DNA from 3 places in the Streptomyces sp. NPDC096046 genome. Region 1 is predicted to be linked to each of the others. Evidence: riboswitches for the same ligand, from Rfam matches in the RefSeq annotation. Region 1 holds a riboswitch; each other region holds the start of a gene.

Region 1 (6,880 bases):
GGCGAACGTTGCCTGCTGCGGCACTAGCCGGCCCGGTGCACCACCGCGTCGCACAGCTCCAGGAGCGCCGTCTTCGCGGCGCACTCCTTCAGGGGCGCCAGCGCCGAACGGGCGTCCTGGGCATAGCGGACGGTGTCCCGCCGGGCCTGCTCCAGCGCCGGGTGGGCCCGCAGCAGGCGCAGGGCCTCGGCGTGCCGTTCGTCGTCGGTGAGGTCGGAGTCCAGCAGCTCGCACAGGGCGATGTCCTCGGCGAGCCCGAGCCGGGCCGCCCGCTCGCGCAGCCGCAGCACCGGCAGGGTGGGGATGCCCTCGCGCAGGTCGGTGCCGGGGGTCTTGCCGGACTCGTGGGAGTCGGAGGCGATGTCCAGGACGTCGTCGGCGAGCTGGAAGGCGACGCCGAGCCGCTCGCCGTACTGGGTCAGCACGTGCACGACCGTCTCGTCGGCGCCGGACATCATCGCGCCGAAGCGGCACGAGACGGCGACCAGCGAGCCGGTCTTGCCGCCCAGCACGTCCAGGTAGTGCTCGATGGGGTCGCGGCCGTCCTGCGGTCCGGCCGTCTCCAGGATCTGGCCGGTCACCAGGCGCTCGAACGCCTCGGCCTGCACTCGCACGGCCTCCGGGCCGAGGTCGGCCAGGATGTGCGAGGCACGGGCGAAGAGGAAGTCGCCGGTGAGGACCGCGACGGAGTTGCCCCAGCGGGTGTTCGCGCTCGCGACGCCCCGGCGCACGGCGGCCTCGTCCATGACGTCGTCGTGGTACAGCGTGGCGAGGTGGGTCAGCTCCACGACGACGGCCGACGGCACGATCCCGGGTGCGTACCGGTCACCGAACTGGGCGGAGAGCATCACGAGCAGCGGACGGAACCGCTTGCCACCGGCCCGCACCAGGTGCTGGGCGGCCTCCGTGATGAAGGGCACCTCACTCTTGGTGGCCTCGAGCAAGCCTTCCTCGACAGCCGTCAGTCCGGCCTGGACATCGGCTTCCAGAGCCTGGTCCCGCACGCTCAGCCCGAACGGCCCGACGTCGGTCACGAGGGGTCTCCTGTCTGCTGTGTCTGCCGGTGATTACGCGGTTTGTCGATAGGTCGCTGCCCTCACTCACGTCAGCGTATCCGGTCACGTTTCGATCACCGCCAGCGCCCGTGGTTACAGGCCGGGTGGTATCCGATCACGACCGCTATGTTTTCGATCAACCCATAAGAACAGATATTTATCGACTTACCCAAAGGTAGCAAAATATGCCCGATTTGCCGTTTTGAGTAAGTGAATTCCCCTTGATGGAAATTGCCCCTCCGGCTCGCGATCAGTGAGTTGAATCACCTCTTCCGCTTTTTCCTCCCGGCCTCACACCGGCCCGTACCCCCTTCCCCGATAAGCCAGTTGAGCCTTGGCTCGCGCAAAGGATCAAGTAGCCCAAACAGTCCCGACCAAGGTCATCCGCGTGATATGTGACTGAGGCGCTTGTTCCCGACATGTGCTCTCGCATACGTTCCCGGCCTGTCCGGCGGACGCCTAATCCTGCCGCCGCCCGGACTCCCCACTGAACCGACTCACTCACGCAGGGCAGGAGCGGGGGACCCAGGTAAGTCGCCGGTCCGCACAGCGGCACGGCTCGGGGTGAAGCCGCGCACGGCACACAGTGCCGTACGCGGCCGGGCACCTCCCGGCCCGAACCCGACAGCTCACCTCGCAGGCGCCGGAGAGGAATATCGCCATGCCCGCACGAGGCAAGCACCGTCGCCCCGGAACCAACCCGCTGACCCGAGGCTTCATCGCCGTCGGCACCGGTGGAGCCGCACTCACCCTCCCGCTCCTCGGCGCCACCCACGCGAGCGCCGCCGAGTCCCAGATCGCACCCGCCGCCGCACAGTCCGTGCCGCGGGCGGCCCAGCCCGCCAAGTCCCTCACGTACACCGTGACCAAGGGCGACTCGCTCGCCCGCATCGCGGACACGTACGACGTCTCGGGCGGCTGGAAGCAGCTCTACAAGGACAACCGCGCCGCCGTCGGCGACAACCCGAAGCTGATCCACCCGGGTCTGAAGCTGACGGTGAAGACCACCAAGGCGCCCGCCGCGAAGAAGACGGTGACCCCCTCGTCCGCCCCGGCCAAGCCGGCCGCGAAGCCCGCCACGGGCGTCGCCCAGGCCACCCAGGCGTCCGCGAAGACCTACGCGAACAACCTCGACGGCTGGATCCGCGAAGCGCTGGACATCATGGCGCAGAAGGGGATCCCCGGGTCCTACGAGGGCATCCACCGCAACATCATGCGCGAGTCGTCCGGCAACCCGCAGGCGATCAACAACTGGGACTCGAACGCCGCCAAGGGCACCCCGTCCAAGGGCCTGCTCCAGACCATCGACCCGACGTTCCAGGCCTACCACGTGGACGGCACGTCGTGGGACCCGTTCGACCCGGTCGCCAACATCACGGCGGCCTGCAACTACGCGGCCGACCGCTACGGCTCGATCGACAACGTCAACGGCCCGTACTGAGCCGTCCCGCCCAGCAGTCGTTCGAGGACGACGGCGATGCCGTCGTCCTCGTTCGACAGCGTGATCTCGTCGGCCACGGCCTTGAGTTCGGGATGGCCGTTGGCCATCGCCACGCCGTGCGCCGCCCAGTCGAACATCGGGATGTCGTTGGGCATGTCACCGAAGGCGATGGTGTCCGCCGGCCGCAGCCCCAGATGCTCGGCGGCCAGCGCCAGGCCCGTCGCCTTGGTGATCCCGCACGGCTGGAGTTCCACCGTGCCGGGCCCCGACATCGTCACCGTCGCCAGTGAGCCCACCACCGAGCGGGCCGTCGCCGCCAGTTCGTCGTCCGACAGGTAGGGGTGGCGCAGCAGCACCTTGCTGATGGGCTCGCCCCACAGGTCGTCGCGCCGGTCGACCCGCACCGCGGGCAGCGTCGGGTGCGGCATGAGATAACCCGGCTCGATCAGCGTGAGCCCGTCGACCCCGTCCTGGTCGACCGCCGCGTACACCTGCCCCACCTCGGCCTCGATCTTGCCGAGGGCCGTCTCGGCCAGTTCCCGGTCCAGGGTGATGGACCACAGCATCCGGTCCGCGCCGGCGTCGTACACCTGCGCGCCCTGCCCGCACACCGCGAGCCCCCCGCATCCGAGGTCGTCCAGGAGCGGCCGCACTCTCGGCGCCGGCCGGCCCGTCACCACGAGGTGCTGGGCACCGGCGTCCGCCACCCGCGCGAGCACGGCGAGAGACCGGTCGGAGAGGGTGTCGTCGCCGCGCAGCAACGTCCCGTCCAGATCGGTGGCGATGAGTGAATATGCGAGGGGTGCGGCCATGATCAGAGAATACGGACAACGCGCCCCCTTCGTTTCATCACACGGCGGACGCCGATTGCCCGGTTGAAGGCCTCTGCACCGGTTGACAACAACATGCTCCGCTACCTACCGGAGAGGCCGCAAAGAGCGGTACCTTCCATGTGTCCAGGGGGGACTTGATCGGGGGGTCAGGTTGAGCAGTGGGCGCATACGCGTGGCGGGTCCCGGGGAGCTCGGCGCAGGGGAGAAGGAGCGCTGGCGTGCGCTGCGCGCGGCCTCCGAGGCACCGCGCAACCCCTTCATGGAACCGGAGTTCACCGAAGCCGTCGGCCGGGTCAGGCCGGGGGCCCGGGTCGCCGTGGTGTACGAGGGGCCGGAGCCGGCCGGCTTCCTGCCCTATGAGCGGGGCCCGCTGGGGCAGGGCCGGGCGGTCGGGCTCGGCGTCTCGGACGCGCAGGGCGCGATCCTGCGGCCGGGCCTGGACCTGGAGACGGGCGCCCTGCTGAAGGCCTGCTCGGTGTCGAGCTTCGCCTTCGACAATCTGGAGGCCGAGCAGCGGCTGTTCGTCCGGTACGCGGCCGAGGAGCACGCCACCTACGTCATCGACGTGGAGAAGGGCTACGAGACGTACGAGTCGGTGCTGCGCACGCAGTCGCCGAAGTTCCTCAAGACCACGCTGGCCAAGGAGCGCAAGCTGCGCCGGCAGGCCGGTGAGCTGCGGTTCGTGTTCGACGAACGCGACCCCACCGCGCTGCGCACCCTCATGGCGTGGAAGTCGGCGCAGTACCGCAGGACAGGCCGCCGGGACCGGTTCGCCCAGGAGTGGATCACCCGGCTCGTCGGACGGCTGGCCCGGACCCGGGCGCCGGAGTGCAGCGGCACCCTGTCCGTGCTGTACGCCGGTGAGCGGCCCGTCGCCGCCCACTTCGGGCTGCGCTCGGCCTCGGTGCTGGCCTGCTGGTTCCCGGCCTACGACCCGGAGTTCGCGAAGTTCTCGCCGGGTCTGGTGCTGCACCTGCGCATGGCCGAGGCGGCGGCCGCCGCCGGCGTCGGCATGCTCGATCTGGGGCGGGGCACGGCCGCGTACAAGGACGCGCTGAAGACGGGCGAACTGCCCGTGTACGAGGGGGCGGTGACGCGGCCGGGGGCGGGCGCGGCGCTGCACTGGCTGAGCCGCGAGCCGGCGCGCCGCGCGCACCGCTTCGTCCGCGGCCGGCCGCGGCTCGCCTCGCTGGCGGCGCGGGCACTGAAGGGCGCGGCCCGGCTGCGCCGCACCTGAACGCAAGGCGTATCCGACACAAGGGGGGTGGGCGCGTGGCCCGTTCGGCGCGTGCGCGGGAGGAGATACGGCGGTTCCTGGACATCGGGGCGGTGCAGGTCGCCGAGCTGGACCTCGACGGGGACGAGGCGGTGCTCAGACCGGGCCCGGGGAGTCCGCCGGTGACGTACGGAGCGGTGTTCGCGCTGGTCAGGAGGGGCGGCCGGCCCGTGGGCACGCTGCTCGGGCGGGTGCCGGAGGGGGCGGATCCGACTGCCGTGCTGGCGGGGCGGGCCCGGGCGGAGTGCCGGACGGCCGTCTTCGGCGAGCCCGGGGAGCCCCCGTACACGAGTGTCGTCGTCGCGACGCGGGAACGTGCCGGGCAACTGGCGCGGGCGCTGGACTCGCTGCTGGCGCAGGACCATCCGCGGTTCGAGATCGTCGTCGTCGACAACGCGCCCGTCACGAACGAGACACGGGAGCTGATCGAGCGGAAGTACGCCGAACGCGTGCGGTACGTCCGTGAGCCTGTTCCGGGGCTCGCGGGCGCGCACAACGCCGGGCTGGACGCCGTGGGCGGCGAGGTGGTCGCCTTCACCGACGACGACGTGGTCGCCGACCCGCGCTGGCTGACCGAGCTGACCGCGCCCTTCGCCGCCGACGCCCGGCTCGGGTGCAGCACCGGGCTGATCCTGCCCGCGCGGCTGACCACTCCGGCCCAGGTGCTGCTGGAGAGCCACGGCGGCTTCGCGAAGGGCTTCACTCCAAGGACGTACGACCCGGCGAGCCCGCCGGGCGACGAGCCGCTGTTCCCGTTCACGGCGGGGCGGTTCGGATCGGGCGCGAACATGGCGTTCCGCACCGCGGTGCTGCGTTCCGTCGGCGGTTTCGACCCGGCCACCGGCGCCGGGACGGCCGCCCGGGGCGGGGACGACCTCTACGGTTTCGTGCGCGTCCTGGCGGAGGGTCACCGGCTGCGCTACACGCCGTACGCCCTGGTGTGGCACCACCACCGGGAGACCTGGCGGGACCTGGAGACCCAGGCGTACGGCTACGGCGCCGGGCTCACGGCGTATCTCACCGCGGTGCTCGTGAACCGGCCCGCGCTGCTGCCGGCGTTCCTCGCGCGGCTGCCCCGGGGCCTCGCCCACGCCCGTGCGCTGACGGCCGTGCGGGAGACGGACGCGGCGCACCGCGCCGGAATGCCGGGTGATCACGACGGGCGGACCCATCCCTGGCCGCGGCGGCTGTCGCGGTTGCAGCGACGCGGGATGGTGTACGGGCCGGTCGGCTATCTGAAGGCCCGGCGGGCCCTGCGCTCGCCCGTTCGGGAGAAGACAGCGCGGGGGGCGGGATGAAGACGGACGGCAGAGGCCGGGCGGAGCGGGGTGCGCAGGACGGTGAGGGGCCGATAGCCGCGGCGGGCGGTGCCTGCACCCCCGCGATCCCCGTCTTCCTGTACCACTCCGTGACGGACGATCCGCCGGACTGGATAGCGGAGTTCACGGTCACGCCGAAGCAGTTCGCCGCGCACCTCGACGCGGTGGTCCGCAGCGGCCGTACGCCCGTCACGATCAGCACGGTCGCCGACCACCTGGCCGGGCGGGCGCCGCTGCCGCCCCGGCCCGTGCTGCTCACCTTCGACGACGGGTTCGCCGATCTGCCCGGCGCCACCGCCGAGGCCCTGGCCGAACGCGCGCTGCCGGCCACCGCCTACCTCACCACCGGGGCCATCGCCCCGGGAGGCCGCAGCCTGCTGCCGCCCGCCCCGATGATGACCCTGGCCCGGGCGCCGGAGCTGGAACGTTCCGGCATGGAGATCGGCAGTCACACCGTCACCCACGCGCAGCTCGACACCCTGCCGGCCAAGGCCCTGGCGTACGAACTGCGCACCTCCAAGGCCGTGTTGGAGGACGCCCTCGGGCACGAGATACGGCACCTCGCCTACCCGCACGGCTACAACAGCCCCCGCGTACGGGCCATGTCGGCCCGAGCCGGCTACGAGACGGCGACCGCCGTACGGCACGCGCTCAGCTCGGACCGCGACGAGCGGTACCGCATCGCCCGGCTCATCGTCCGGCGCACCCACACCCTCGCCGACATCGAGAGCTGGCTGGCTGGGGCGGGCGCGCGGGTGGCGCCCTACCGCGACGGGCCGAAGACGATCGCCTGGCGCTGGTACCGGCGGGCCCGTGCGGTGCTGCACGGGCCCGAGTTCGCCGGCTGATCCCGGCTCACTCCTGTGGCTGGTTCAGGTACGGGTCGGCGACGGCTCACTCCTGCGGCTGGTCGAGCACGGGTCAGCGACCGCTCACTCCTGCGGCTGGTCGAGCAC
Region 2 (6,880 bases), on a different contig from region 1:
CGCCTCGCCGGTACCGGCCGTATCGCCATGCCCGAGCTGGAGCTGCTGCCCGCTTCCTACGACCTCCCGGGCGCCCGGCTCCTCGACCTCGTCCAGGTCATGGACCGCATCCGCGTCGAATGCCCGTGGTCTTCGCAGCAGACCCACAAGGGCCTGGCGAAGTACGGCATCGAGGAGGCGTACGAACTCGTCGAGGCGATCGAGGAAGGCGACCGCGACGAACTGCGCGAGGAGCTCGGTGACGTCCTCCTCCAGGTCGTCTTCCACGCCCGCATCGCCGAGGAGGGCCGCCCGGAGGACGGGGAGGAGGCCTTCTCCATCGACGACGTGGCCGGCGGCATCGTCGCCAAGCTGATCCACCGCCATCCGCATGTCTTCGGCGACGCGACGGCCACCACCCCCGAGGAGGTCAAGGAGCACTGGCTGCGCACCAAGGCGGTCGAGAAGCGGCGCACCTCGGTCACCGAGGGCATTCCCCTCGGCCAGCCCGGTCTGGCCCTCGCCGCCAAGCTGGCCTCCCGCGCCCGCACGGCGAACCTGCACATACCGCTCCCGCCCGTCGAGGGCATCGGCTACGAGCTCCTCGCCCTGGCCGTCCGCGCCGAGTCCGAGGGCGTGGACCCGGAGGCGGCCCTGAGGGCGGCGGCCCGCGCCTACCGCGACGCGATCAGACGGGCCGAGGGCGAGGGCTGAACGGAAGGTCCGCGCCGAGTCCGAGGGCTGAACGGAAGGTCCGTGCCGACTTCGAGGGTTGACGGGAGGTCCGTGCCGAGCCTGAGGGTTGAACGGAAGGTCCGTGCCGACTTCGAGGGTTGACGGGAGGTCCGTGCCGAGCCTGAGGGTTGAACGGAAGGTCCGTGCCGAGCCCGAGGGCTAACGGAAGGCCCGCTCCGAGTCCGAGGGCTGAACGGAAGGGGAGCGGGCAGCAGGGGAGGGGCGGGAAGCGGGGCGGGAAGCGGCGGGAAGCCGGATACGGTCGACGCGTGACCGACCAGCCCCAGCCCCGCACCCCCGCGACCGCGCCCGACCTCTTCACCTGGGAGTTCGCGAGCAACCCCTACCCCGCCTACGCCTGGCTCCGCGAGCACAGTCCCGTCCACAAGACGCGGCTTCCCAGCGGCGTGGAGGCCTGGCTGGTCACGCGGTACGCCGACGCCAAGCAGACGCTCGCCGACCACCGGCTCTCCAAGAACCCGGCGCATCACGACGAACCGGCGCACGCCAAGGGCAAGACCGGAATCCCCGGGGAGCGCAAGGCCGAGCTGATGACACATCTGCTGAACATCGATCCGCCGGACCACACCCGGCTGCGGCGACTGGTGTCCAAGGCGTTCACGCCCCGCCGGGTCGCCGAGTTCGCGCCACGGGTGCAGGAACTCACGGACACCCTCATCGACGGGTTCGCGCGGAAGGGGTCCGCCGACCTCATCCACGAGTTCGCCTTCCCGCTGCCCATCTACGCCATCTGCGACCTGCTCGGGGTCCCCCGCGAGGACCAGGACGACTTCCGCGACTGGGCGGGCATGATGATCCGGCACCAGGGCGGTCCCAGGGGCGGCGTGGCGCGGTCGGTGAAGAAGATGCGCGGCTACCTCGCCGACCTCATCCACCGCAAGCGGGAGGCGCTGCCCGCCGAGCCCGCCCCCGGCGAGGACCTCATCTCCGGTCTCATCCGCGCCTCCGACCACGGTGAGCACCTCACCGAGAACGAGGCGGCGGCCATGGCCTTCATCCTGCTGTTCGCCGGTTTCGAGACCACCGTGAACCTGATCGGCAACGGCACCTACGCCCTGCTCACCCACCCCGAACAGCGGGCGCGGCTCCAGGCGTCCCTCGCCGCCGGGGAAACGGCCCTCCTGGAGACCGCCGTCGAGGAACTCCTGCGCTTCGACGGACCCGTCGAACTCGCCACCTGGCGTTTCGCCACGCAGCCCCTCACCCTCGGCGGGCAGCACATCGCGCCCGGCGACCCGGTTCTCGTCGTCCTGGCCGCCGCGGACCGGGACCCGGAGCGGTTCGCCGATCCGGACGTGCTGGACCTCGCCCGCCGCGACAACCAGCACCTGGGGTACGGCCACGGCATCCACTACTGCCTCGGCGCCCCACTCGCCCGCCTGGAGGGCCAGACCGCGCTCGCCACCCTCCTCACCCGCCTCCCGGACCTCCGGCTCGCGGCGGATCCGGCCGAGCTGCGGTGGCGCGGCGGCCTCATCATGCGCGGGCTGCGCACCCTGCCGGTGGAGTTCGCGGCGGCCGGACGTGACGAAACATCAGAGCTGTGATCTTCACGTGATCTGCGCGGCATTAACTTGTGACAAGTGATCTCCTGCCGATACGTTCACCCATCAACGCGGCCGGGATGCCGGACGCGTCGGTCACCGCTGTCGTGTGAAAGGTCTCCGTATGCTCTCCGGGAACGGTCGGCACCGTCGCCCCCGCCAGGCTCCGGCTCTCCTCGTGGCGGCCGGAGTGACCGGCTCCGCCATCGCGATCCCACTCCTCGGGGCCTCCGGTGCCAGCGCGGCCGACGGCACGACCTGGGACCGGATCGCGGACTGCGAGACCGGCGGCGCGTGGAGCCAGAACAGCGGCAACGGCTACTACGGCGGCCTGCAGTTGTCCCAGGAGGACTGGGAGAACCACGGCGGCCTCGAGTACGCCGCGAGCGCCGACCTGGCCAGTCGCTCCCAGCAGATATCCGTGGCCGAGAGAATCCTCGCCGACCAGGGGGTCGGCGCGTGGCGTACCTGCGGACTGCTCTCCGGCCTCCAGCAGGACGAGGGGTCGGGAGCCTCCGACTCGTCCGAAGCATCCGGTGAGGTGGACTCGCCCGGTCTGCTCGACGGCTACGAGTCGTCCTCTTCCGCGGAGCCTTCCGCGAGCCCTTCGTCGTCGCCCGACGCGCAGTCGATCCAGAAGGACGAGACCTCCAAGTCGGGCAAGTCGTCTGATTCCGCCTCTCGGGAGCAGGGGCAGAAGCAGGATCGGAAGCCCGACGGCTCTCCCTCCGCCACCCCCGGCGGTGACGAGTCCGGCAACTCCCGCCGGGGCGGCGACTCTTCGGCCCCGACGGACACCGGCTCCGGCCGTCACCGCGGCCCCAGCGCCGAGGAGGACGCCGCCTCCGCGGGCGGCCGTGAGGGCGCGCCCTCGGGCCGCCACGCCTCGCCCGGTGACGCCTCCCGGGGCGCGTCCGAGGGCTCCTACATCGTCGGCGTGGGCGACAGTCTCTGGTCCATCGCCGACTCCCTTGACGTCGACGGCGGATGGAACTCCCTCGACGACGGGGGCGAGCAGGCCGTCGGTACCGACCCGAACCTCATCCTCCCCGGTCAGACGCTCACGACAGGGGTCGAAGCGGACGAGGGGTAGCCGTTCGGGCAGTGCGGAAACCACGGCCGAAGTCACCCCGAAAGCGGGTGAGTTCACGTCACGTTTCGCGTCGAATGTCCCGTTTGAGGCCCGTGAGAGATAGATCTCAGAAGCCCTGATCGTCTTTGAAATTCCGTGGATCGCGTGTCTACGGTCGTGATCGCTCGTCACCGCGAGCCCCGGCTGCCGCAACGCCGAATCCTGCCAGCGGCGGTACGGGAACAGTCGTCGCGTCAAGCGCCGTAGGCAGGAGCGGGGGACCCAAGGTAAGTGCCCGACCGGCCGGTTGTGCCGGAAGGGCTTGGGGTGAAGCCGTGTCCCGGGAGGGGCGCGGCCGGGCAACTCAACCGGCCCGAACCCGACAGCTCACCTCGCAGGCGTCGGTGAGGGGATCTCTCCATGCTGTTTTCCGGTAAGGGCACGCACCGCCGTCCGTCCAAGGCCACGCGCGCCATCGCCATCGCCGGTGTCACCGGTGCCGCCGTCGCCGCCCCGCTGATGGCGGCCGGCAACGCCTCCGCCGCCACCGCCTCCGAGTGGGACGCCGTCGCCCAGTGCGAGTCCGGCGGCAACTGGTCCATCAACACCGGCAACGGTTACTACGGCGGTCTGCAGTTCTCCGCCTCCACCTGGGCCGGCTACGGCGGCACGAAGTACGCCTCCACCGCCGACCAGGCCACCAAGGCCCAGCAGATCGAGATCGCCGAGAAGGTCCTCGCGGGCCAGGGCAAGGGTGCCTGGCCGGTCTGCGGCAAGGGCCTGTCGAGCGCCGGTTACACCGGCGGCGGCTCCTCCAGCGGCTCCACCAGCAACTCCGGCGGCTCCTCCAGCAACTCCGGCGGCTCCTCGCAGCAGAGCGGGCAGAGCACCGAGACCCGCCAGACCGAGCAGCAGCCGGCTTCCCGCTCCGACGAGCGCCCGGCCGCCAAGAAGACCGTCACCACGCCGACCGGCAAGAAGGTCAAGAAGGGCGACGGCGAGTACAAGGTCGTCAAGGGCGACACCCTCAGCTCGATCGCCGCGGACGAGAAGGTCAAGGGCGGCTGGGAGAAGCTGTTCCAGCTGAACAAGGACATCGTCGAGGACGCCGACCTCATCTACCCGGGCCAGCAGCTGCACCTGAAGTAAGCAGCGGCTTGCCGGACCCGCCCAGGGTCCTCGTGCTCCCCGCCCCGGTGCGTCGTCCCCCGTACGCGCCGGGGCGGGGGTTTTTCGGCAACGGGCTTTGTTCCGTTCGGAAACAATTTACTCTCGGTTCTGTCCATGGGGTGGGCGACCCGGTGGCCGATCGCCCGGAGCCGGTTAGGCTCATGTCGCGAGCCACCACGGCCCGCACCTCGCAGGGTCCACGCGACCCGCGTCACCGCGTCACATCCAAGAAGGAGATGCTCGTGCCGTCCATCGACGTCGTCGTAGCCCGGGAAATCCTGGACTCCCGAGGCAACCCCACGGTCGAGGTCGAGGTCGGCCTCGACGACGGCAGCACCGGTCGTGCCGCCGTCCCGTCCGGCGCCTCCACGGGCGCCTTCGAGGCCATCGAGCTCCGCGACGGCGACTCGAACCGCTACCTCGGCAAGGGTGTGGAGAAGGCCGTCCTGGCGGTCATCGAGCAGATCGGCCCGGAGCTGGTCGGCTACGACGCCACCGAGCAGCGTCTGATCGACCAGGCGATGTTCGACCTGGACGCCACCGACAACAAGGGCTCCCTCGGCGCCAACGCGATCCTCGGCGTCTCCCTCGCCGTCGCCCACGCCGCCTCCGAGGCCAGCGACCTGCCGCTGTTCCGCTACCTGGGCGGCCCCAACGCGCACCTGCTGCCGGTGCCGATGATGAACATCCTGAACGGCGGCTCGCACGCCGACTCCAACGTGGACATCCAGGAGTTCATGATCGCCCCGATCGGCGCGGAGTCCTTCTCCGAGGCCCTGCGCTGGGGCGCCGAGGTCTACCACACGCTGAAGAAGGTCCTGAAGAGCAAGGGCCTGGCCACCGGCCTCGGCGACGAGGGCGGCTTCGCCCCGAACCTCGGCTCCAACCGCGAGGCCCTTGACCTCATCCTCGAGGCGATCAAGGAAGCCGGTTACACCCCCGGCGAGCAGATCGCCCTCGCCCTCGACGTCGCCGCCTCCGAGTTCTACAAGGACGGCGTCTACACCTTCGAGGGCAAGGACCGCTCGGCGGCCGAGATGACCGAGTACTACGCGGAGCTCGTCGACGCCTACCCGCTGGTCTCCATCGAGGACCCGCTGTTCGAGGACGACTGGGAGGGCTGGAAGACCATCACCGACAAGCTCGGTGACAAGGTCCAGCTCGTCGGCGACGACCTGTTCGTCACCAACCCCGAGCGTCTCGCCCGCGGCATCGAGGAAGGCGCGGCCAACGCGCTCCTGGTCAAGGTCAACCAGATCGGTTCGCTGACCGAGACCCTGGACGCCGTCGAGCTGGCCCAGCGCAGCGGCTTCAAGTGCATGATGTCCCACCGCTCCGGCGAGACCGAGGACGTCACCATCGCCGACCTGGCCGTGGCCACCAACTGCGGCCAGATCAAGACCGGCGCCCCGGCCCGCTCCGAGCGCGTCGCCAAGTACAACCAGCTGCTGCGCATCGAGGAGATCCTCGACGACGCCGCGGTGTACGCCGGCCGCTCGGCGTTCCCCCGCTTCAAGGGCTGACCCGGCCCGTAAGGAGCAGCGTCGTACGTACGTCCCCGTACTCGGTCCCGTACCGTGTCCGGGGACGTACGCGCGTATGACGGTGGAGCGGGAGGCGGACAGATGGCCGTGAAGGACCGGGACCGGTTCTCCACCGCGACCAGGATCCGGCTGCTCGGAGAGCAGACGGCGGCCCGGGTCTACCGCTCCCAGACCAAGCGCCAGGCCCGCCGCTCACGGCTGACCGGCCGGGCGGCGCTGCTCGCCCTGGTGATGTGCTCGCTGATCGTGGCCCTGGCCTACCCGATGCGCGAGTACGTCTCGCAGCGTGCCGAGATCGACGACCTCCAGCGCGAACAGCGGCAGGCCCGCGAGCGCGTCGAACGGCTGCGCGACCTGAAGGCGCGCTGGCAGGACGACGCCTACGCCGAGCAGCAGATCCGGCGGCGGTTGCACTACGTCATGCCGGGGGAGACGGGCTTCATCGTCGTCGACCCGCACGCGGCGAAGCCGTCGCGCACCGACTTGGGGGCGGCCGACCGCCCCTGGTACTCGAACGTCTGGGACGGGGTCGACAAGGCCGACGCCTCCGACCGGTGACCCGGCCCAGTCAGTGACCTGAACCCAGAGAAAGACAGCCTGAAGACAGTCATGGAAACGCCCCCGCCGACCACCCCGCGCACCGAGCCCACCGACGCGGACGTCGAGGCCTTCAAGCAGCAGCTCGGCCGACCCCCGCGCGGTCTGCGCGCGATCGCGCACCGCTGCCCGTGCGGACAGCCGGACGTCGTCGAGACGGCCCCGCGGCTGCCGGACGGGACACCGTTCCCCACGCTGTACTACCTGACGTGCCCACG
Region 3 (6,880 bases), on a different contig from region 1:
GAAGCTGCTCGCGCACAGCCCTCACCTGGACCGGGTGTTCTTCGGCAACAGCGGCACCGAGGCCGTCGAAGGGGCCCTGAAGTTCGCCCGGTCCGTCACCGGCAGGCCCAGGGTCCTGTACTGCGCGCACGCCTTCCACGGTCTGACCACCGGCTCCCTCTCGGTCAACGGCGAATCCGCCTTCCGGGACGGCTTCGCCCCGCTGCTGCCGGACACGGCCGTACCGCTCGGCGATCTCGACGCGCTGGACAGGGAGCTGAAGAAGGGCGACGTCGCCGCGCTGATCGTCGAGCCGATCCAGGGCAAGGGCGTCCTGGAGGGCCCGCCCGGCTGGCTCCGGGCCGCCCAGGAACTGCTGCACCGGCACAAGGCGCTGCTCATCGCCGACGAGGTGCAGACCGGCCTCGGCCGGACCGGCGACTTCTACGGCTACCAGCACGAGGAGGGAGTGGAACCCGACCTGGTGTGTGTGGCCAAGGCGCTCTCCGGCGGCTATGTGCCGGTCGGCGCCACGATCGGCAAGGACTGGATCTTCAAGAAGGTCTACTCGTCCATGGACCGGGTGCTCGTCCACTCGGCGAGCTTCGGATCGAACGCGCAGGCGATGGCGGCGGGCCTCGCGGTGCTGTCGGTGATGGAGAACGAGCAGATCGTCGCGAACGTGCGGGCCACCGGGGAGCAGCTCAGATCCCGGCTCGCGGCGCTCACCGAGAAGTACGAGATGCTCGCCGAGGTCCGAGGCCGCGGCCTGATGATCGGCATCGAGTTCGGCCGGCCGAAGTCGCTGAAGCTGCGCAGCCGCTGGGCCATGCTCCAGACCGCCCGCAAGGGGCTCTTCGCTCAGATGGTCGTCGTGCCGCTGCTGCAGAAGCACCGGATCCTCACCCAGGTCTCCGGCGATCACCTGGAGGTGATCAAGCTGATTCCGCCGCTGATCATCGGCGAGCGGGAGGTGGACCGGTTCGTCGACGCCTTCACGGCCGTGATGGACGACGCGCACAACGGCGGGCTGGTGTGGGACTTCGGCAAGACGCTCGTCAAACAGGCCGTCGCCCACCGCTGAGACTCCGCCCGTCCGCGCTTTTGCCTGTGAGGCAAGATATTTGCCGGTGAGGCAAAGGTCCGACTGAATGGAGGTATGAGCTCCTCCGAGACCGAGCGGCCCCACGGGGCCGACTCGCCGGGCGAACCGGCGGCCGGTGCGCTGCCCGCCGTCGCGCCCCAGCTACGGGCACTGAGACGGCAGGCCTCCCTGACGCTGGAAGCCGCGGCCCGCGCCGCCGGGCTGTCGCCCGCCCATCTCTCCCGACTGGAGACCGGGCAGCGCCAGCCCTCGCTGCCGATGCTGCTCGCACTCGCCCGTGTCTACGGTACGACGGTCGCCGAGCTGCTCGGCGAGACGGTCGCCGGCCGGGACGCCGTCATCCGCGCGGCCGACATGGAACCGACCGCGGCGGGCGGCTGGACGTACTGGCAGGCCGGTGCCCCCGGCCGTGGGATGCAGGCCCTGCGCGTCCACGTCCCCTACGGCTCCCAGGGCGACGTCGTGCGCGTCCATCCCGGTGAGGAGTGGCTGCATGTGCTGCGCGGCCGGCTGCGGCTGCGCCTCGGTGACACCACCCACCGGCTGGCGGCCGGCGACAGCGCCCACTTCGACTCGCTCACCCCGCACCGGATCGCCGCCGAGGACCACGACGGCGTCGAGCTGCTGTTCGTCCACACCCTGCTGCAGAGCCCCACGGCCGCCCTGTGCCTGGGCCCCACCCCCGGAGACCTGTCATGAGCGACCTGGAGGAGAAGTTCCCCCGCGCCCTGTGGGTGAGGCTGTTCGTCTACCTCATCGCCGGCCACATCTTCGCCGCGTTCGTGTACCTGCTGTTCGAGGTCGGGGCGAAGTAGCCCGTCCCCGGGCGGCGACTCAGTCGAGGAGCCGCTCGCGCAGCCGCTCCCGGGTCTCCGGGCTGAGCCGCAGCCCCTGCTCCAGATAGGCGTCGACCCCGCCCCAGGTCTCCTCGATGGTGTCGAAGGCCGTCTCCAAGTACTCGGCGCGCGCGTCGAAGAGGGGGCTGAGCAGCTCCATGACCTCGGGGGAGTAGGCCGAGGCGACGGAGCTGCTGCGGTGCACCTTGTAACGGCGGTGCTTGGCGTTCGACTTCAGGTAGTCCTCGACGATCGCCTCGCGCTGCACGCCCACCGCGAGCAGTGTCACGGCGACGGACAGACCCGCGCGGTCCTTGCCCGCCGCGCAGTGCATCAGCGCGGGAACGCTGTCCTGCGCGAGCGCGTGCAGCACCCGGGAGTGCTCGCCCGTGCGCTCCTTGACGATCATGCGGTACGAGGCGATCATCCGGTCCGCGCCCTTGCCGTCCGCGAGGATCGCGCGCAGCTGGTCCAGGTCGCCGTCGCGGACCATCTTCCAGAACTCGGCGCCGTCGGCCGGGTCGCTCAACGGCAGGTTCACATTGCGCACGCCGGGCAGCTCGACGTCCGGCCCCTCGAGCTTCTGGTCGGCCGCGTTGCGGAAGTCGAAGATCGTGTGCAGGCCCAGGGTGGTCAGGAAAGCGGCGTCCTCCCCGGTCGCGTGGGCGAGATGGCCACTGCGGAACAGCACCCCGTGCCGCACCCGTCGGCCGTCCACGGTCGGAAGTCCGCCCACATCGCGGAAGTTGCGCACTCCGGCCAGCTCGGGCTCGGTCGACGGGACCTGCTGTGTCACGAGGGCTCCTCCCCTTCGGCGCCGCCGGCGCGGCTCGTCGGCGGGCGTCACTCGACGATACGACATGCCTGCCTGGGGCAATGAGTTGTCCACAGGCGTTGCCCGCAGGCCCCACCGCACTCGATGATGTTGCCGCCTGGTCGGCACTGATCGGGCTTGTTCGAATCTGTGAGGGCATGATGCTGGAGATCTCCGAAGACGGTCGTACATGGGTGCTCTCCGGGCCGGCCAGCAGCTACGCCGTCCATGTCACCGACCGGGACGAGCTGCTGCACCTGCACTGGGGTCCCCGGATCGGCCTCGCCGACGCCGAGGCCCTCGCCGTGCGGCCGCTTCCGGACTACTGGCCCTTCGAGTCCCCGCTCGACGGACGCGAGGAGTACCCGGTCGAGGGCGGCCCCCGTTTCGTCCGCCCCGCCCTGTCAATGCGCACGGCCGAGCGGCGCGGCACCGAGTGGGTCTTCGAGGGGCACGACACGGAGGACGACGAACTGCGGCTCCGGTTCCGCGACGGCGACCTGGCCGTCACGCTGCACTACCGGGTGCGCTCCGGGGCGGACGTCGTCGAGCGCTGGGTGACCGTCGACAACCGGGGACCGGCCGTCGAGCTGCTGCGCGCCGACTCCGCGACCTGGACCCTGCCCGACCGGGACGCCTGGCGACTGTCGCAGCTGCACGGCCGCTGGGGTGCCGAGTCCCGGCTGACGCGCTCCGGCCTCACCCACGGGGAGAAGGTCATCGGCAGCCGCCGCGGCCACACCTCCCACCAGCACCTGCCCTGGGTCGCCCTCGACACCGACGCCACCGAGGAGCACGGCGAGGTCTACGGCTGCGCCCTCGGCTGGTCCGGCTCCTGGCGCATCGCCGTGGCCCGGCTCCCCGACGCCCGCGTGCAGATCACCGGCGGGGCCGGCTACGACGACTCCGGCCTGCTGATGCTCGGCACCGGGGAGTCGTACACGACCCCTGTCTTCGCCGGGCTCTGGAGCGACGGCGGTTTCGGCGGGGCGAGCCGCGCCTGGCACGCCTATCAGCGGGCGTATGTGATCCCGGACGCCGAGCAGGACCGGCCGGTGCTGTTCAACTCCTGGGAGGCCACCGAGTTCGACATCTCCGAGGAGCAGCAGCGGGCGCTCGCCGAGCGGGCCGCCGCCCTGGGCGTCGAGCTGTTCGTGGTCGACGACGGCTGGTTCGGGGCGCGCACCAGCGACCGGGCCGGGCTGGGCGACTGGACCCCCAATCCCGACCGCTTCCCGGGCGGGCTGAAGCCGCTCGCCGACCACGTGCACGGCCTCGGCATGCGGTTCGGCATCTGGGTCGAGCCCGAGATGGTCAACCCGGACAGCGACCTGTACCGGGCGCACCCGGACTGGGTGCAGTACCAACCAGGACGAAAGAGGACGGAGTTCCGCAATCAGCTCGTCCTCAACCTGGCTCGGGAGGACGTCCGGGAGTACCTGTGGGAGCAGCTCGACGGGCTCCTCTCCGGCGCGCCGGTCGACTACGTGAAGTGGGACTTCAACCGCTGCTTCACCGACGCCGGGTGGCCGGACGACCCCTACCCGCAGCGACTGTGGGTCGACCACGTGCGCGGCCTGTACGCCCTGCTGGACCGGCTGCGGGCCGCCCACCCGGGTGTGGCCTTCGAGTCCTGCTCGGGCGGCGGCGGCCGGATCGACCTCGGGGTGCTGAGCCGTACGGACCAGGTGTGGACCTCCGACAACACCGACCCCCTCGACCGGCTCGCCATCCAGCACGGCTTCAGCCAGCTCCACCCGGCCCGGGTCATGGCCGCCTGGGTCACCGACAGTCCGAACGCCATGCTCAACCACCGGGCCAGTTCCCTGCGGTTCCGATTCGTCAGCGCCATGGCCGGGGTGCTCGGGGTCGGCGGCGACCTCACGCGGTGGACGCCGGAAGAGCTCGCCGAGGCGGAGCGGTGGGTGGGGCTGTACAAGGAGATCCGGCCCGTGGTGCAGCGCGGCGACCTGTACCGGCTGCGGCCCCCGGAGGGCGGCCTGAGCGCCGTGCAGTATGTCCTCGGCGCGGAGACCGTCGTCCTCGCCTGGCTCCAGGCGCAGCACTACGGCGAGCCCGTGCCGACGCTGCGGCTGCGCGGCCTTGACCCGACAGCGGCGTACGAATGCCTCGAAACGGGCGAAGTTCATCGAGGGGCCGTGCTGCTGCACCACGGATTGCGGGTCGGCCTGAGCGGAGATTTCGACGCCACTGTCGTCCGTCTTAGGCGCAAGTAGTCGTTCTGCCCGAATAGGGAGTTTCGGCTGCTATGGGGTAACGTGCCCCGATCGTAAGGGGGATGAGGTCGGGGTGCGTGACCATCGTCATATTCGTGACGATGCGTTGCTGCCATGTTCACGTAATTTCCATGGCGGCAAGGGTCATTGAGAAAAGCGGAAGATCGGTCATCCACGCTCGGTGACGGCATGTGTGTCGGCGCGTCGAGGAAAACACCGTCGCGGGCAACCGCAAGCTTGTCCCATTGCGTCTTGGTCGCTTACGTTCCACACCCATCCGGACGGACGCCTAATCCTGCCGCCGCCCGGAGCCCCACACACTGACCCGACGTACGGCAGGAGCGGGGGACCCACAGGTAAGACGCCTGTTCCGGTTCCCGGAACGGCTTGGGGTTAAGTCGCGCCTCGGCGCGACCGGGCATCTCCAGCCCGCACCCGACAGCTCACCTCGCAGGCGACGGAGAGGAATTCGTCATGCCCGCGAAGGGTAAGCACCGCCGCCCCAAGACCCAGCGTTTCACCCGCTCCATCGCCGTCGCCGGAACGGGCGGGGCCGCTCTCGCCCTGCCGCTCATGGGGGCCACCGGCGCCCACGCCGCCACCCCGCAGTCGGCTCCGGACAAGGCCGTCCAGTCGGCTCCGGCCGCCGGCGAGAAGGCCGCCGGCAAGGCCACCGGCGCCCACACGTACACCGTGAAGGCCGGCGACTACCTCGCGAAGATCGCCGACGACCAGCACGTCAGCGGCGGCTGGAAGAAGCTCTACGCGGACAACCGTGACGCCGTCGGCTCCGACCCGTCGCTGATCCACCCGGGCCTGAAGCTGTCGATCGGCAAGAAGGCCGCGAGCGCGCCCAAGGCCTCGGCCCCGTCCGCGCCGAAGGCCTCGGCCGCGAAGCCCTCGGCCGCCAAGCCGTCCGCCGCCGAGTCGGCCCCGAAGGCGGAGACCGCCGCGAAGCCGGCCGCCGCCAAGCCCGCCGCCGGGCCCGCCGCCCAGAGCAACTCCAGTGGCTACAGCCTCCCGGTGGCCGGTGCCACCGTCGGTACCCCGTACCGCATGTCCGGCAGCATGTGGTCCAGCGGTTACCACACCGGTGTCGACTTCGTCGTCCCGACCGGCACCTCCCTCAAGGCCGTCGGCGCGGGCACCGTCGTCTCCGCCGGCTGGGGCGGCGCCTACGGCAACCAGGTCGTCATCAAGCTCGCCGACGGCTACTACGCCCAGTACGCCCACCTGTCCCAGCTCTCCGTCTCGGCCGGCCAGACCGTGACCGCCGGGCAGCAGATCGGCCTGTCGGGCGCCACCGGCAACGTGACCGGACCGCACCTGCACTTCGAGATCCGCACCACGCCGGACTACGGCTCGGACGTGGACCCGGTCGCCTTCCTGCGCTCGCACGGCGTCTCCGTCGGCTGACCGACCGCACGACCACCTGCCTGACACGCGACCGAAGGCCGGACCCCGATCCCGGGTCCGGCCTTCGGCCTGTCCGTGTCGATCGCCTCAAGGGATCGACAGCGGGCGGCAGTTGGGACACAGTGATCACGTCGAGAGTGCAAGCGCTTTCTGAAGGAGCTGTGTCCCGTGCCGACCACCCGCAGAACGTTCGCAGCCCTGTCCGCCGGAGCCGCCCTGGCGGTCGTCTCCCCGACGGGCGGCGCGCACGCCGCCTCCCGTCATCGCCGCCTCGTCGCCCGCGACGATTTCTGTCACGGCCTCGGGCAGTGGGCGACCGAACTCCAGGGCGGCGGTACCGTCACCGCCTCCCGCGGCATCCTGGAGATCGACGTACCGAGCGGCGCTACCGTGTGGTTCAGGCAGCGGCTCGAAGGGCCGTACCTTCTCGAATACACCGCGACCCCGGTCTCCGCGGGCGGGGTGAACGACCGGGTCTCGGACCTGAACAACT

Evidence for each region. A riboswitch is a leader RNA that binds a small molecule or an ion and turns the genes downstream of it on or off. The one in region 1 is predicted to bind cyclic di-AMP.
Region 2: it holds a riboswitch for cyclic di-AMP, as region 1 does, so the genes downstream of both, ABTX62_RS19260 (transglycosylase family protein) here and ABTX62_RS14820 (transglycosylase SLT domain-containing protein) in region 1, are expected to answer to the same signal.
Region 3: it holds a riboswitch for cyclic di-AMP, as region 1 does, so the genes downstream of both, ABTX62_RS22605 (M23 family metallopeptidase) here and ABTX62_RS14820 (transglycosylase SLT domain-containing protein) in region 1, are expected to answer to the same signal.

Annotation. Positions count from the first base shown of each region.
Region 1 covers NZ_JBEOSZ010000014.1:66-6,945, forward strand. Annotated here, with positions in the region: gene ABTX62_RS14815 (polyprenyl synthetase family protein) at 24-1,034, opposite strand; cyclic di-AMP (ydaO/yuaA leader) riboswitch at 1,544-1,713, shown strand; gene ABTX62_RS14820 (transglycosylase SLT domain-containing protein) at 1,717-2,496, shown strand; gene ABTX62_RS14825 (HAD family hydrolase) at 2,460-3,308, opposite strand; gene ABTX62_RS14830 (GNAT family N-acetyltransferase) at 3,481-4,566, shown strand; gene ABTX62_RS14835 (glycosyltransferase family 2 protein) at 4,602-5,903, shown strand; gene ABTX62_RS14840 (polysaccharide deacetylase family protein) at 5,900-6,772, shown strand.
Region 2 covers NZ_JBEOSZ010000020.1:64,936-71,815, reverse strand. Annotated here, with positions in the region: gene ABTX62_RS19275 (nucleoside triphosphate pyrophosphohydrolase) at 1-693, shown strand, start outside; gene ABTX62_RS19270 (cytochrome P450 family protein) at 984-2,282, shown strand; gene ABTX62_RS19265 (transglycosylase family protein) at 2,404-3,372, shown strand; cyclic di-AMP (ydaO/yuaA leader) riboswitch at 3,601-3,767, shown strand; gene ABTX62_RS19260 (transglycosylase family protein) at 3,772-4,500, shown strand; gene eno (phosphopyruvate hydratase) at 4,764-6,044, shown strand; gene ABTX62_RS19250 (FtsB family cell division protein) at 6,147-6,623, shown strand; gene ABTX62_RS19245 (DUF501 domain-containing protein) at 6,675-6,880, shown strand, end outside.
Region 3 covers NZ_JBEOSZ010000026.1:41,027-47,906, reverse strand. Annotated here, with positions in the region: gene ABTX62_RS22630 (aspartate aminotransferase family protein) at 1-1,063, shown strand, start outside; gene ABTX62_RS22625 (helix-turn-helix domain-containing protein) at 1,139-1,783, shown strand; gene ABTX62_RS22620 (DUF6126 family protein) at 1,780-1,899, shown strand; gene ABTX62_RS22615 (tyrosine-protein phosphatase) at 1,919-2,716, opposite strand; gene ABTX62_RS22610 (alpha-galactosidase) at 2,896-4,971, shown strand; cyclic di-AMP (ydaO/yuaA leader) riboswitch at 5,287-5,441, shown strand; gene ABTX62_RS22605 (M23 family metallopeptidase) at 5,446-6,387, shown strand; gene ABTX62_RS22600 (DUF6250 domain-containing protein) at 6,556-6,880, shown strand, end outside.